DNA from 2 places in the Streptomyces sp. NPDC020490 genome. Region 1 is predicted to be linked to the other one. Evidence: riboswitches for the same ligand, from Rfam matches in the RefSeq annotation. Region 1 holds a riboswitch; the other holds the start of a gene.
The links. Region 1 has a riboswitch for thiamine pyrophosphate ahead of thiO (glycine oxidase ThiO). Riboswitches for the same ligand answer to the same signal wherever they lie in the genome.
Positions count from the first base shown of each region.

Region 2: linked by a shared signal. The riboswitch ahead of ACH4ZX_RS16145 (thiamine ABC transporter substrate binding subunit) and the one ahead of thiO (glycine oxidase ThiO) in region 1 are both predicted to bind thiamine pyrophosphate.

Region 1 is NZ_JBIRUY010000023.1:76,102-81,709, forward strand. Features, by position in the region: gene ACH4ZX_RS23555 (Rv2175c family DNA-binding protein) at 1-174, opposite strand, end outside; gene ACH4ZX_RS23560 (NAD(P)/FAD-dependent oxidoreductase) at 373-1,602, opposite strand; gene ACH4ZX_RS23565 (hypothetical protein) at 1,631-1,984, opposite strand; TPP riboswitch at 2,038-2,149, shown strand; gene thiO (glycine oxidase ThiO) at 2,147-3,301, shown strand; gene thiS (sulfur carrier protein ThiS) at 3,298-3,498, shown strand; gene ACH4ZX_RS23580 (thiazole synthase) at 3,502-4,296, shown strand; gene pknB (Stk1 family PASTA domain-containing Ser/Thr kinase) at 4,419-5,608, shown strand, end outside.
Region 2 is NZ_JBIRUY010000013.1:94,607-100,214, forward strand. Features, by position in the region: gene ACH4ZX_RS16130 (LAETG motif-containing sortase-dependent surface protein) at 1-178, shown strand, start outside; gene ACH4ZX_RS16135 (ABC transporter ATP-binding protein) at 283-1,302, opposite strand; gene ACH4ZX_RS16140 (ABC transporter permease) at 1,303-2,991, opposite strand; gene ACH4ZX_RS16145 (thiamine ABC transporter substrate binding subunit) at 2,967-4,040, opposite strand; TPP riboswitch at 4,121-4,228, opposite strand; gene rlmN (23S rRNA (adenine(2503)-C(2))-methyltransferase RlmN) at 4,263-5,369, opposite strand; gene ACH4ZX_RS16155 (hypothetical protein) at 5,577-5,608, shown strand, end outside.

The DNA of each region.
Region 1 (5,608 bases):
GAAGGCGGCGGGGACGTGCAGCGCGCGGTTCTCACCACGGCGTACGGCGATGAGCTGGCCGTCCTTGACCAGCTGCCGCACACGTGTCACCTCGACGCCGAGCATTTCGGCGATGTCGGGGAGGGTGAGCCAGGCGGGGACGAGAGCATCGATCTTTGCGTCAATCTCGGTCACGGAAACAAGCCTGCCATCCCGCACCGACAGTCGGAAGCCAGGCCCGTCCGACCAGGTGGTCCCGGCTCCCGTCCGACCAGGTGGTCCCGGCCACGGTCCGGCTGCGTCCTGGCACGGTCCGGCTGCGTCCTGGCACGGTCCGGCTGCGTCCCGGCCACGGTCCGGCCGCGTCCCGGCCACGGTCCGCTCGCGTCCCGGCTACGCGGTGGCGGCCTTCAGCGGCTTGCTCGCGTCCGCCAGCAGGTCCGGGTCCATCGGCGTGCCCGCCTCGATCAGGCGCCTGCCCTGCGCCAGGTCCCTGGGCCGGCCCACCGCCAGCAGCGCCACCAGGCGGCCGTCGCGCAGCCAGCAGACGGACCAGCTCGGGCCCGACGGGTCGCCGCGCCACAGGGTCGTGTCGGCGCCCGCGTGGTACCCGGCGTACTGCACGAACCGGCCGAACTGCTCGGACCAGAAGTACGGCACCGGGTCGTAGACGGCGGGCTCCTCGCCGATGATGTTCGCGGCCACCGTGCGCGGGCCCTGCAGGGCGTTGTCCCAGTGGTGCACCAGCAGGCGCTCCCCGTACCTGCGGGACGGGAACGACGCGCAGTCGCCGACCGCGTAGACGTCCGGCGCCGAGGTGCGCAGGCCGTCGTCGGCGACGACCTCGCCGTGCGCCCCGGGCACGATGCCGGAACCGGCCAGCCAGCCGGTGGCCGGGCGCGCGCCGATGCCGACCACGACGGCGCCCGCGGGCAGCCGGGTGCCGTCGTCGAGGACGACCTCGCCCGGCTCGACACGCGCCACGCGCGCGTGGGTGCGCAGCACGGCGCCCGCGTCGGCGTACCAGGAGGCCATCGGGGCGGCCACCTCGGCGGGCAGCGCGCCCGCGAGCGGCCGGTCGGCCGCCTCCACGACGGTCACCGCGCAGCCCGCCTCGCGCGCCGCCGTGGCGAACTCCGCGCCGATCCAGCCCGCGCCGACGACCACCACGTCGTGCTGCCGGGCGAGCACCGGCCGCAGCCGCTCGGCGTCGTCCAGGGTGCGCAGCAGATGGACGCCGGGCACCCCCTGGGTCTGCGGCAGCAGCACCGGCTCGGCGCCGGTCGCGAGGACCAGGGCGTCGTACGGCACGGACCCCTCGGCGGTGTCGAGTTCGTGGTCGGCGACCCGGACGCCCAGCACCTCGCGGCCGAGCCGCAGTTCGATGCCGAGCGCCTCGAAGTCGATGTCGAAGGCGGACCCCTCGGCCTTGCCGAGCAGGACGGCCTTGGACAACGGCGGCCGGTCGTACGGCTGGTGGGGCTCGGCGCCGATGAGGGTCACCGGCCCGGCGAAGCCCTGTTCGCGCAGGGCGACCGCGGTCTGCACACCGGCCATGCCCGCGCCGGCCACGACGACTCGCCGGTGCGGGGGCGTCTGCCGTTCCTGCGTCTGCTCGCTCACCTGATCACCATAGACACCTGACGTCATGTCAGTCGCGGATCCCGTCAGTGACCTGCTCCACAACACTGGTGCCGCCGCCCGGCCGGGACTCCCACTCCCACGTCTCCTCCAGGCGCACCCGGCCGTCCGGCAGCTCCACGACCGTCGACACGCAGTGCCCGGAGGACGTCGTGCCGTCGTTCCTCAGCTGCACGTAGCGGAAGTCGAGCCGGTCACCTTCCCGGGTACCCACCAGACGGCCGTGTACGACGTCGCCGCCCGCGTACTCGGCCCAGATCGCGCCGTCGGCCTCGTGGTAGGTGAAGCGGGTCCGCATGCCCACCTGGCCGGGGGCCTGGTCGGCGACCGGGGCGAGGACGAGGCCGTCCAGTGAGCGCGGCATGGGGGAAGGCTCCCTTACGACGGCGACGGGGCGCGGGCTAGGGTGGCCACCGTACAAGCACTCGCGGGAGCCCGGACGCACCGGGCTGAGAGGGAGGCTGGCGGCCTCCGACCGTACGAACCTGATCCGGGTCATGCCGGCGAAGGGAGGGGCTGGACGCCCATGCCGTCACGTACGTCAGACGTCCTCGTCGTCGGGGGCGGGATCATCGGCCTGGTCACGGCCTGGCGCGCCGCGCAGCGCGGCTTCGCCACCGCCGTGGTGGACCCGGAACCGGGCGGCGGCGCCGCCCAGGTGGCGGCCGGCATGCTGGCCGCGGTCACCGAACTGCACCACGGCGAGCAGACCCTGCTCGGCCTCAACCTCGCCTCGGCCCGCCGCTACCCGGACTTCGCGGCCGAGCTCGCCGACCTCACCGGCCACGACCTCGGCTACCGCCGGTGCGGCACGCTCGCCGTCGCGCTGGACGCCGACGACCGCGCCCACCTGCGCGAACTGCACACCCTGCAGCAGCAGTCCGGCCTGGGGTCGGAATGGCTGTCGGGGCGCGAGTGCCGGCGTCTGGAGCCGATGCTCGCACCGGCCGTACGCGGCGGCCTCCGGGTCGACGGCGACCACCAGATCGACCCGCGGCGGCTGACCCGCGCGCTGGTGGCCGCCTGCGAGCGGGCCGGCGTGGTCTTCCACCGGGTGTGGGCCGAGCGGCTCGACCGCGCCGGGGACCGGGCCGTCGGCGTCACCGCGGCGGACGGCACCGCGCTGGCCGCGGACCGGGTGGTGCTGGCCGCCGGCAGCCTCAGCGGACGGCTCGCGGGCGTCCCGGCCGACGTGCTGCCGCCGGTGCGGCCGGTCAAGGGGCAGGTGCTGCGGCTGAGCGTGCCGCAGCGGTACGCGCCCTTCCTCAGCCGCACCGTCCGGGCCATGGTGCGCGGCAGCCACGTCTACCTGGTGCCGCGCGAGAACGGCGAGCTGGTGGTCGGCGCGACCAGCGAGGAACTGGGCTGGGACACCACGGTCACCGCGGGCGGGGTGTACGAGCTGCTGCGCGACGCCCACGAACTGGTCCCCGGCATCACCGAGCTGCCGCTGACCGAGACCCGGGCCGGGCTGCGCCCCGGCTCCCCCGACAACGCGCCGCTGCTCGGCCCGAGCGGGCTGTCCGGGCTGCTGCTGGCCACCGGGCACCACCGCAACGGCGTGCTGCTCGCACCGGTCACCGGCGACGCCATGGCACACGTCCTGACCACCGGCGAACTCCCCGAGGAGGCACGCCCCTTCACCCCGCGGCGGTTCGCCCGCACGGAGCAGCCCGCATGAACATCTCCGTCAACGGCGAGCCCCGCGAGGTCGCTCCCGGAACCGCTCTCGACACCGTGGTCAGGGCGCTCACCCCGGCGTCCTCCGGGGTGGCCGCCGCCCTCAACGAAACCGTCGTCCCGCGCGCGCAGTGGCCGTCGACCCCCCTCGCCGAGGGGGACCGGGTCGAGGTCCTCACCGCCGTCCAAGGAGGCTGACCCATGGCCGACGACCCCTTCGTCCTCGGCGGCACGTCGTTCACGTCCCGCCTGATCATGGGCACCGGCGGTGCCCCCAGCCTGGAGGTGCTGGAGAGCGCCCTGGTGGCGTCCGGCACGGAGCTGACGACGGTCGCCATGCGGCGCGTGGACCCCTCGGTGCATGGCTCGGTGCTGTCCGTGCTCACCCGGCTGGGCATCCGGGTGCTGCCCAACACGGCGGGCTGCTTCACCGCCCGGGAGGCCGTCCTCACCGCCCGCCTCGCGCGCGAGGCGCTCGGCACCGACCTGGTCAAGCTGGAGGTCATCGCCGACGAGCGCACCCTGCTGCCCGACCCGATCGAGCTGCTGGAGGCGGCCGAGACGCTGGTCGACGACGGGTTCACGGTGCTGCCGTACACCAACGACGACCCGGTCCTCGCCCGGAAGCTGGAGGACGCCGGCTGCGCGGCGATCATGCCGCTGGGCTCGCCGATCGGCTCCGGGCTCGGCATCCGCAACCCGCACAACTTCCAGCTGATCACCGAGCACGCGGGCGTGCCGGTGATCCTGGACGCGGGCGCCGGCACCGCCTCCGACGCGGCGCTGGCGATGGAGCTGGGGTGCGCGGGCGTGATGCTCGCCTCGGCGGTGACCCGGGCGCACCAGCCGCGGCTGATGGCGGAGGCGATGCGGCACGCGGTGGAGGCGGGACGCCTGGCGTACCGGGCGGGACGCATCCCGCGACGCCACTTCGCCGAGGCGTCCTCACCCACCGGGGGACGCGCCCGCCTGGATCCCGAGCGCCCCGCGTTCTGAACACCCCGCACGCTCAGCACCCCCGGCGCTCTCGTCGCACAACAGTCACAGGTCTGCTGCATTCCGTCCCCGGATCGGGCGAATTGGCGGCCGTGTCGGTTGCGGCTCGTACACTCACCTGCGTGGATACGACCCTTCAGGACCCATTGGTCGGGCAGGTGCTCGACGGGCGCTACCGCGTGGACGCGCGGATCGCGGTCGGCGGGATGGCCACGGTCTACCGGGCCCTGGACACCCGCCTCGACCGCGTGCTCGCGCTCAAGGTGATGCACCCGACGCTCGCGGCCGACGGCTCCTTCGTCGAGCGGTTCATCCGGGAGGCGAAGTCGGTCGCACGGCTCGCGCACCCGAACGTCGTGCAGGTCTTCGACCAGGGCGCCGACGGGTCGTACGTCTACCTCGCCATGGAGTACGTGCCCGGCTGCACCCTGCGTGACGTACTGCGCGAGCGCGGGGCGCTGCAGCCGCGCGCCGCGCTGGACATCCTGGAGCCGGTGCTGGCCGCGCTCGGCGCCGCGCACCGCGCCGGGTTCGTGCACCGGGACATGAAGCCGGAGAACGTGCTGATCGCGGACGACGGCCGGGTCAAGGTCGCCGACTTCGGCCTGGTGCGCGCCGTGGACACGATCACCAGCACGAACGGCACCGTGCTCGGCACCGCCTCCTATCTCGCGCCGGAGCAGATCGAGCACGGCACCGCCGACACCCGGGTCGACGTGTACGCGTGCGGTGTCGTCCTGTACGAGATGCTGACCGGTGACCGTCCGCACGCCGGCGACTCCACCGCCACCGTGCTGTACAAGCACATCCACGAGGACGTCCCGCCGCCGTCAGCCGCCGTGCCGGGGCTGCCGTACGCGCTGGACCAGCTGGTCGCGTCGGCCGCCGCCCGCACCCCCGACGCCCGGCCGCACGACGCGGTGGCGCTGCTCGCGCTGGCCCGTCAGGCGCGCGGCGCGCTGAGCGCGGACCAGCTGGACGCCGTCCCGCCGGGGGCCCTCAGCCCGGAGGACCGCGACATCTCCGACGACCGTACGAGCGTCATCCCGCGCCCGCTGACCTCCCCCGCGCCCGGCCTCGCCGGGGGACCGCCCCCGCCGTGGCCGCTCCCGGCCGGCGGGAACGGCGCGGATCCCGCCGGGCCCGTGCAGCACACCAGCCGGCTGCAGTCGCCGCCCCTGCCGCCGCGGCGCCGCCCGGGGCTCCTGGCGCGCGGCCCGCTCATGGTCGTCGCGGCCGTGCTGCTGGTGCTCGGCGTCACCGCGGGCGTCTGGTACATCAACTCCGGCCAGTTCACCAGGGTCCCGGCGGT
Region 2 (5,608 bases), on a different contig from region 1:
TCCGGCCGACACCGCCGACAACGAGCCGTCCCCGGCCGCCGGTGACTCCAACCTCGCCGAGACCGGTGCGAACTCCAACACCGGCCTGATCGTCGGCATCGCGGGCGCGCTGGTCGTCGTCGGCGGCGGTGCCGTCTTCTTCGGCATGCGCCGCCGCGGAGCCGACAGCAACCGCTGACGCCCCGCCCGCTACCACCGCCGTGGCCCGTCCCCGTATCCGGGGGCGGGCCACGGTCGTCCGTCCGGACGGTCCTCCTCCGTGGGCTCGACGGCCCGCGCGGATCACCCGAGCACGACGACGTCCGCCGCGTCGAACCGCACTCCCACCCTCGCCCCGGCCTCCGGCGCCTCCCGCAGCGCGCACGCCGCCTCCAGACGCGGGGCGTCCCGCGGCTGCAGGTGCAGGGCGACATGGGTGCCCTTGAAGGTGCGGGCGGCGACCGTGCAGCGCAGCCCCTCGTCGGCCGGCACCAGGCGCACCCCGGCGGGCCGCACCAGCAGGGTCCGGGTGCCCTGCGGGGCGCCCTCGGCCACCGGCACCTTGCCCCACGGCGTGTCCGCGGCCTGGCCGCTCACGGTGACCTCGACGACGTTCTCGAAGCCGAGGAAGCGTGCCACGAAGGCGTCCGCCGGCCGCTGCCACACCTCCAGCGGCGTCCCGGACTGCGCGATGCGCCCGTCGCGCATCACCACCACCCGGTCGGCCAGCGCGAAGGCCTCACCCTGGTCGTGCGTCACGGCGAGCACGGTCGTGCCCAACACGCCGAACAACTCCCGCAGTTCGACGACCAGGCGCTCCCGCAGCGAGCGGTCGAGCTGGCCGAGCGGTTCGTCGAGCATCAGCAGGCTCGGCCGGGGCGCGAGCGCGCGGGCCAGCGCCACCCGCTGCTGCTCCCCGCCGGACAGCGAGGCCACGGCCCGGCCGGCGGCCCCCGGCAGGCCGACCAGGTCGAGCAACTCCCTCACCCGGTCCGCCTGTTCCCGCTTCGCGGCCCCGCGCATCCGCAGCCCGAAGGCGACGTTGCCGCCCACGTCCCGCTGCGGGAACAGCTGGTGGTCCTGGAACATCAGCCCGACCCCGCGCCGGTGCGCGGGCACGCCGGCCTGGTCCCGCCCGCCGAGCAGGACCCGCCCGGCGTCCAGCGGCTGCAGCCCCGCCACCGCCCGCAGCAACGTCGACTTGCCGCTGCCGCTGGGCCCGAGCACACACACGGTCTCGTGCTCGGCGACGTCCAGGTCGACCGCGTCGAGCACGGCCCGCCCCCCGAACCGCACGGTCGCGCCCCGCAGGCTGAGCAGCATCTACAACTCCCCGGTCCGGTCGATGCGGAGACGTTCCAGCACCAGCAGCGCCACCGCGCACACCACCATCAGAATCGTCGACAGGGCCATCGCCTGCCCGTAGTTGAGGTCGCCGGGCCTGCCCAGCAGGCGGGCCACGGCGACCGGCAGCGTCGGGTTGTCCGGCCGCGCGATGAACACGGTCGCCCCGAACTCCCCGAGCGACACCGCGAACGCGAACCCGGCCGCGACCAGCAGTGCCCGCCGCACCATCGGCAGGTCGACCTCCCGCCACACCCGCCACGGCGACGCCCCGAGCACGGCCGCCGCCTCCCGCAGCCGCGCGTCCACGGCCCGCAGCACCGGCAGCATGGTCCGCACCACGAAGGGGACGCCGACCAGCGCCTGCGCGAGCGGCACCAGGATCCACGAGCCGCGCAGGTCCAGCGGCGGCTCGTCGAGCGCGATCAGGAACCCGAACCCGACGGTCACCGCGGACACCCCGAGCGGCAGCATCAGCAGCGCGTCGAAGCCGCGGACCAGCCGGCCCGCGTCCCGGCGGGCGAGCGCGGCGGCGGCCAGGCCGCCGATCAGCACGGCGATGGCGGTGGCGGCGAGGGCGTACTCGAGGGAGTTGCCGACCGCGTCGATGGGCGGGACGAGGAAGACGTTGCCGGCCTGACCGGTCAGCGCCCGGTAGTAGCCGAAGCCGGGCGCGGTGAGGGACCGCTGCACCAGGACGGCCGGCGGCAGCACGAGCAGGACCGCGATCGTGGTGAGGACCCCGGCCAGCAGCGCCCACTGCCCGGCGCCGCGCGGCCGCCGCGCGGTCACCGAGGCGTCCACCAGCCGCAGCGCGGTCTCCCGCCGCCGTACGGTCCAGGCGTGCACGGCGAGGATCGCGCCCACCGCCGCGAACTGGACGATGGTGAGGACGGCGGCCGTCGGCAGGTCGAAGATCTCGGACGTCTGCCGGTAGATCTCCACTTCGAGGGTGGAGAAGGCCGGGCCGCCCAGGATCTGCACCACGCCGAAGGAGGTGAAGGTGAACAGGAACACCATCAGCGTGGCGGCGGCCACCGCAGGCGCCAGCGCCGGCAGGGTGACCCGCCGCCAGGCCGCGAACGGGGAGGCGCCGAGCACCCGCGCCGCCTCCTCCTGCCGGGGGTCGAGCTGGGCCCACAGCCCGCCCACCGTGCGGACGACGACCGCGTAGTTGAAGAAGACGTGCGCGAGCAGGATGGCCCACACGGTGGTGTCCAGCCGCACACCCCACCACGCGTCGAGCAGTCCGCCGCGTCCGACGAGCGCGAGGAACGCCGTGCCGACGACGACCGTCGGCAGCACGAACGGCACCGTCACCACGGCCCGCAGCACCTGCTTGCCGGGGAAGTCGAGCCGGGCGAAGACGTAGGCGCCGGGGAGCGCGACCGCCAGCGTCAGCGCGGTGGAGGCGCACGCCTGCCAGGTGGTGAACCACAGCACGTGCCGGATGCCGTCCTGCCCGAGCACGTCCACGATCCGGCCGAGGTGCCACACCCCGTCCGACTTCAGCCCGCGGGCGACGATCGCGGCGACGGGGTAGGCGAAGAACAGCGCGAAGAACGCGGCCGGCCCGGCCATCAGCGCGAGCCTGGCCGCGTTCCCCGCACGGGTGCGGCGGACCGCTGCCTCGGGGCGGACCGCTACTTCAGTACGAGCGACGTCCACGACTTGACCCACTGGTCGCGGTCGGCGGCGATCTTGCCGGGGGCCAGGGTCCGCGGGTCCGCGGCCGGCTTGCCGTACTCGGCGAACTCCGGCGGCACCTGCGCGCCCTCGCGCACCGGGTAGACGAACATGTTCAGCGGCATGTCCTGCTGGAACTTCTCGGTGAGCAGGAAGTCGATGAGGGCCTTGCCGCCCGCGGCGTTCCTCGCATTGCTCAGCAGCCCCGCGTACTCGGTCTGCCGGAAGCAGGTCCCGTACGACACCCCGGTCGGCGCGGTCGCCGGCTTCGGGTCGGCGAAGACGACCTCGGCGGGCGGCGAGGAGGCGTATGACACGACGAGCGGACGGTCGCCGCCCGCCTTCCGGCCGCCGGCGGAACCGGAGAACTCCTCGTTGTAGGCCTGCTCCCAGCCGTCGACGACCTTCACGCCGTTGGCCTTGAGCTTCTTCCAGTAGCCGTGCCAGCCCCCGTCGCCGTACTTCGCGGCGGTGCCGAGCAGGAAGCCGAGGCCGGGCGAGGAGGTGGCGGCGTTCTCGGTGACCAGGAGGTTCTTGTACGCGGGCCTGGCGAGGTCGTCGAACGACGCGGGCGGGGCCAGCTTGTGCTTGCTGAAGTACGCCTTGTCGTAGTTGACGCAGATGTCGCCGTAGTCGACGGGCGTGACCCGGTGCTTCGCCTGGTCGACCCGGTGCTCGGGCAGGACCTGACCGGCGCCCTTCGCCTCGTACGGCCGGAACAGCCCGTTGTCGAGGGCCCGGGAGAGCAGGGTGTTGTCCACGCCGAAGAAGACGTCGCCCTGCGGGTTGTCCTTGGTCAGGATGGCCTTGTTGACGGCCTGGCCGGCGTCGCCGTCCTTGAGGACCCTGACCTTGTAGCCGGAGGACTTCTCGAAGTCCTTCAGCACGCTCTTGGAGACGGCCCACGAGTCGTGGCTGACGAGGGTGACGGTCCTGGAGTCCGTCGCGCCGGAGCCGCCGGACGATCCGCACGCCGACAACGCGACGAGACCGAGTCCGGCGGCGACGGCCACGAGGGTCTTGTGGTGCACTGGATTCCTCCTGGGGTTGACCAGGAAGAGACGCGGCCCTGCCCGGGACCCGCGAGGGGTGCCCGGGCAGGGCGCAACAGCTTGAGTGGTGACCGAACTTCCTACCCAGAATGACCTGGGCGAGGTTCAGAGGGTCTGCGGCCCGGTTGCCGCACTCTCAGCGCTGTGGCGCTCCCCTGTCGGAATATGAAGATGTTCTTACGAGTCCTTACGGGGGTCAGACTACCGTTCGGTGGCGGCCAGCTGGCCGCACGCCCCGTCGATCTCCTGCCCGCGGGTGTCCCGGATGGTCACCGGCACCCCGTGCGCCGCGATGGCCTCGACGAACGCCTTCTCGTCCGCGGGCCGGGAAGCGGTCCACTTCGAGCCCGGCGTCGGATTGAGCGGGATCAGGTTGACGTGCACCGGCCTGCCCTTGAGCAGCCGCCCGAGCCGGTCGCCGCGCCAGGCCTGGTCGTTGATGTCGCGGATCAGCGCGTACTCGATGGACAGCCGGCGCCCCGACTTCTCCGCGTACTCGAATCCGGCGTCGAGGACCTCGCGCACCTTCCACCGCGTGTTGACGGGGACGAGGGTGTCGCGCAGTTCGTCGTCGGGGGCGTGCAGCGAGATCGCGAGCCGGCACTTGAAGCCCTCGTCGGCGAACCGGTGGATGGCGGGCACCAGACCGACCGTGGAGACGGTGATCCCGCGCTGCGACAGGCCGAGCCCGTCCGGCGCGGGGTCGGTGAGCGCCCGGACCGCCCGGACGACCCGCTTGTAGTTGGCGAGCGGCTCGCCCATGCCCATGAAGACGATGTTGGACAGCCGCGCGGGCCCGCCGGGGACCTCCCCGTCCCTGAGCGCCCGCATCCCGTCGACGATCTGGTGCACGATCTCTGCGGTCGACAGGTTCCGGTCCAGCCCCGCCTGCCCGGTCGCGCAGAACGGGCAGTTCATCCCGCACCCCGCCTGCGAGCTGATGCACATGGTCACCCGGTCCGGGTAGCGCATCAGCACCGACTCCACGAGCGTGCCGTCGAACAGCCGCCACAGCGTCTTGCGGGTGGTGCCCTGGTCGGTCGACAGATGCCGGACCACGGTCATCAGCTCGGGAAGCAGCGCCTCCCGCAGCCTGTCCCGCGACCCCGCGGGGATGTCGGTCCACTCGGCCGGATCGTGCGCGTACCGCGCGAAGTAGTGCTGCGAGAGCTGCTTGGCGCGAAACGGCTTCTCCCCGATCTCGGCCACCGCCTCCTTGCGCTCGGCAGGCGTGAGATCGGCAAGATGCCGCGGCGGCTTCTTGGCTCCGCGGGGGGCGACGAAAGTGAGTTCTCCGGGCTTGGGCATGGTGCTACCAGTGTCGCAGATCGAGTTGGGTGACCTGCGGCTGCTGGTCCGGACACCTGTCGCCGGCGGTCGTCGTCTGTCGCCGCTGGTCCCCCTCGGACGGCCCAGGGACGGCCCGGAGACAGCGCGGGATAACGCGTTGACCTGGCTGTGGACGTGGGGTGTGATCACCGTATGGGGCCCGGAAATAGCGAGACAGATGCAGGCGTGGCCGACGACGAGATCGTGGCCGGGCGGAT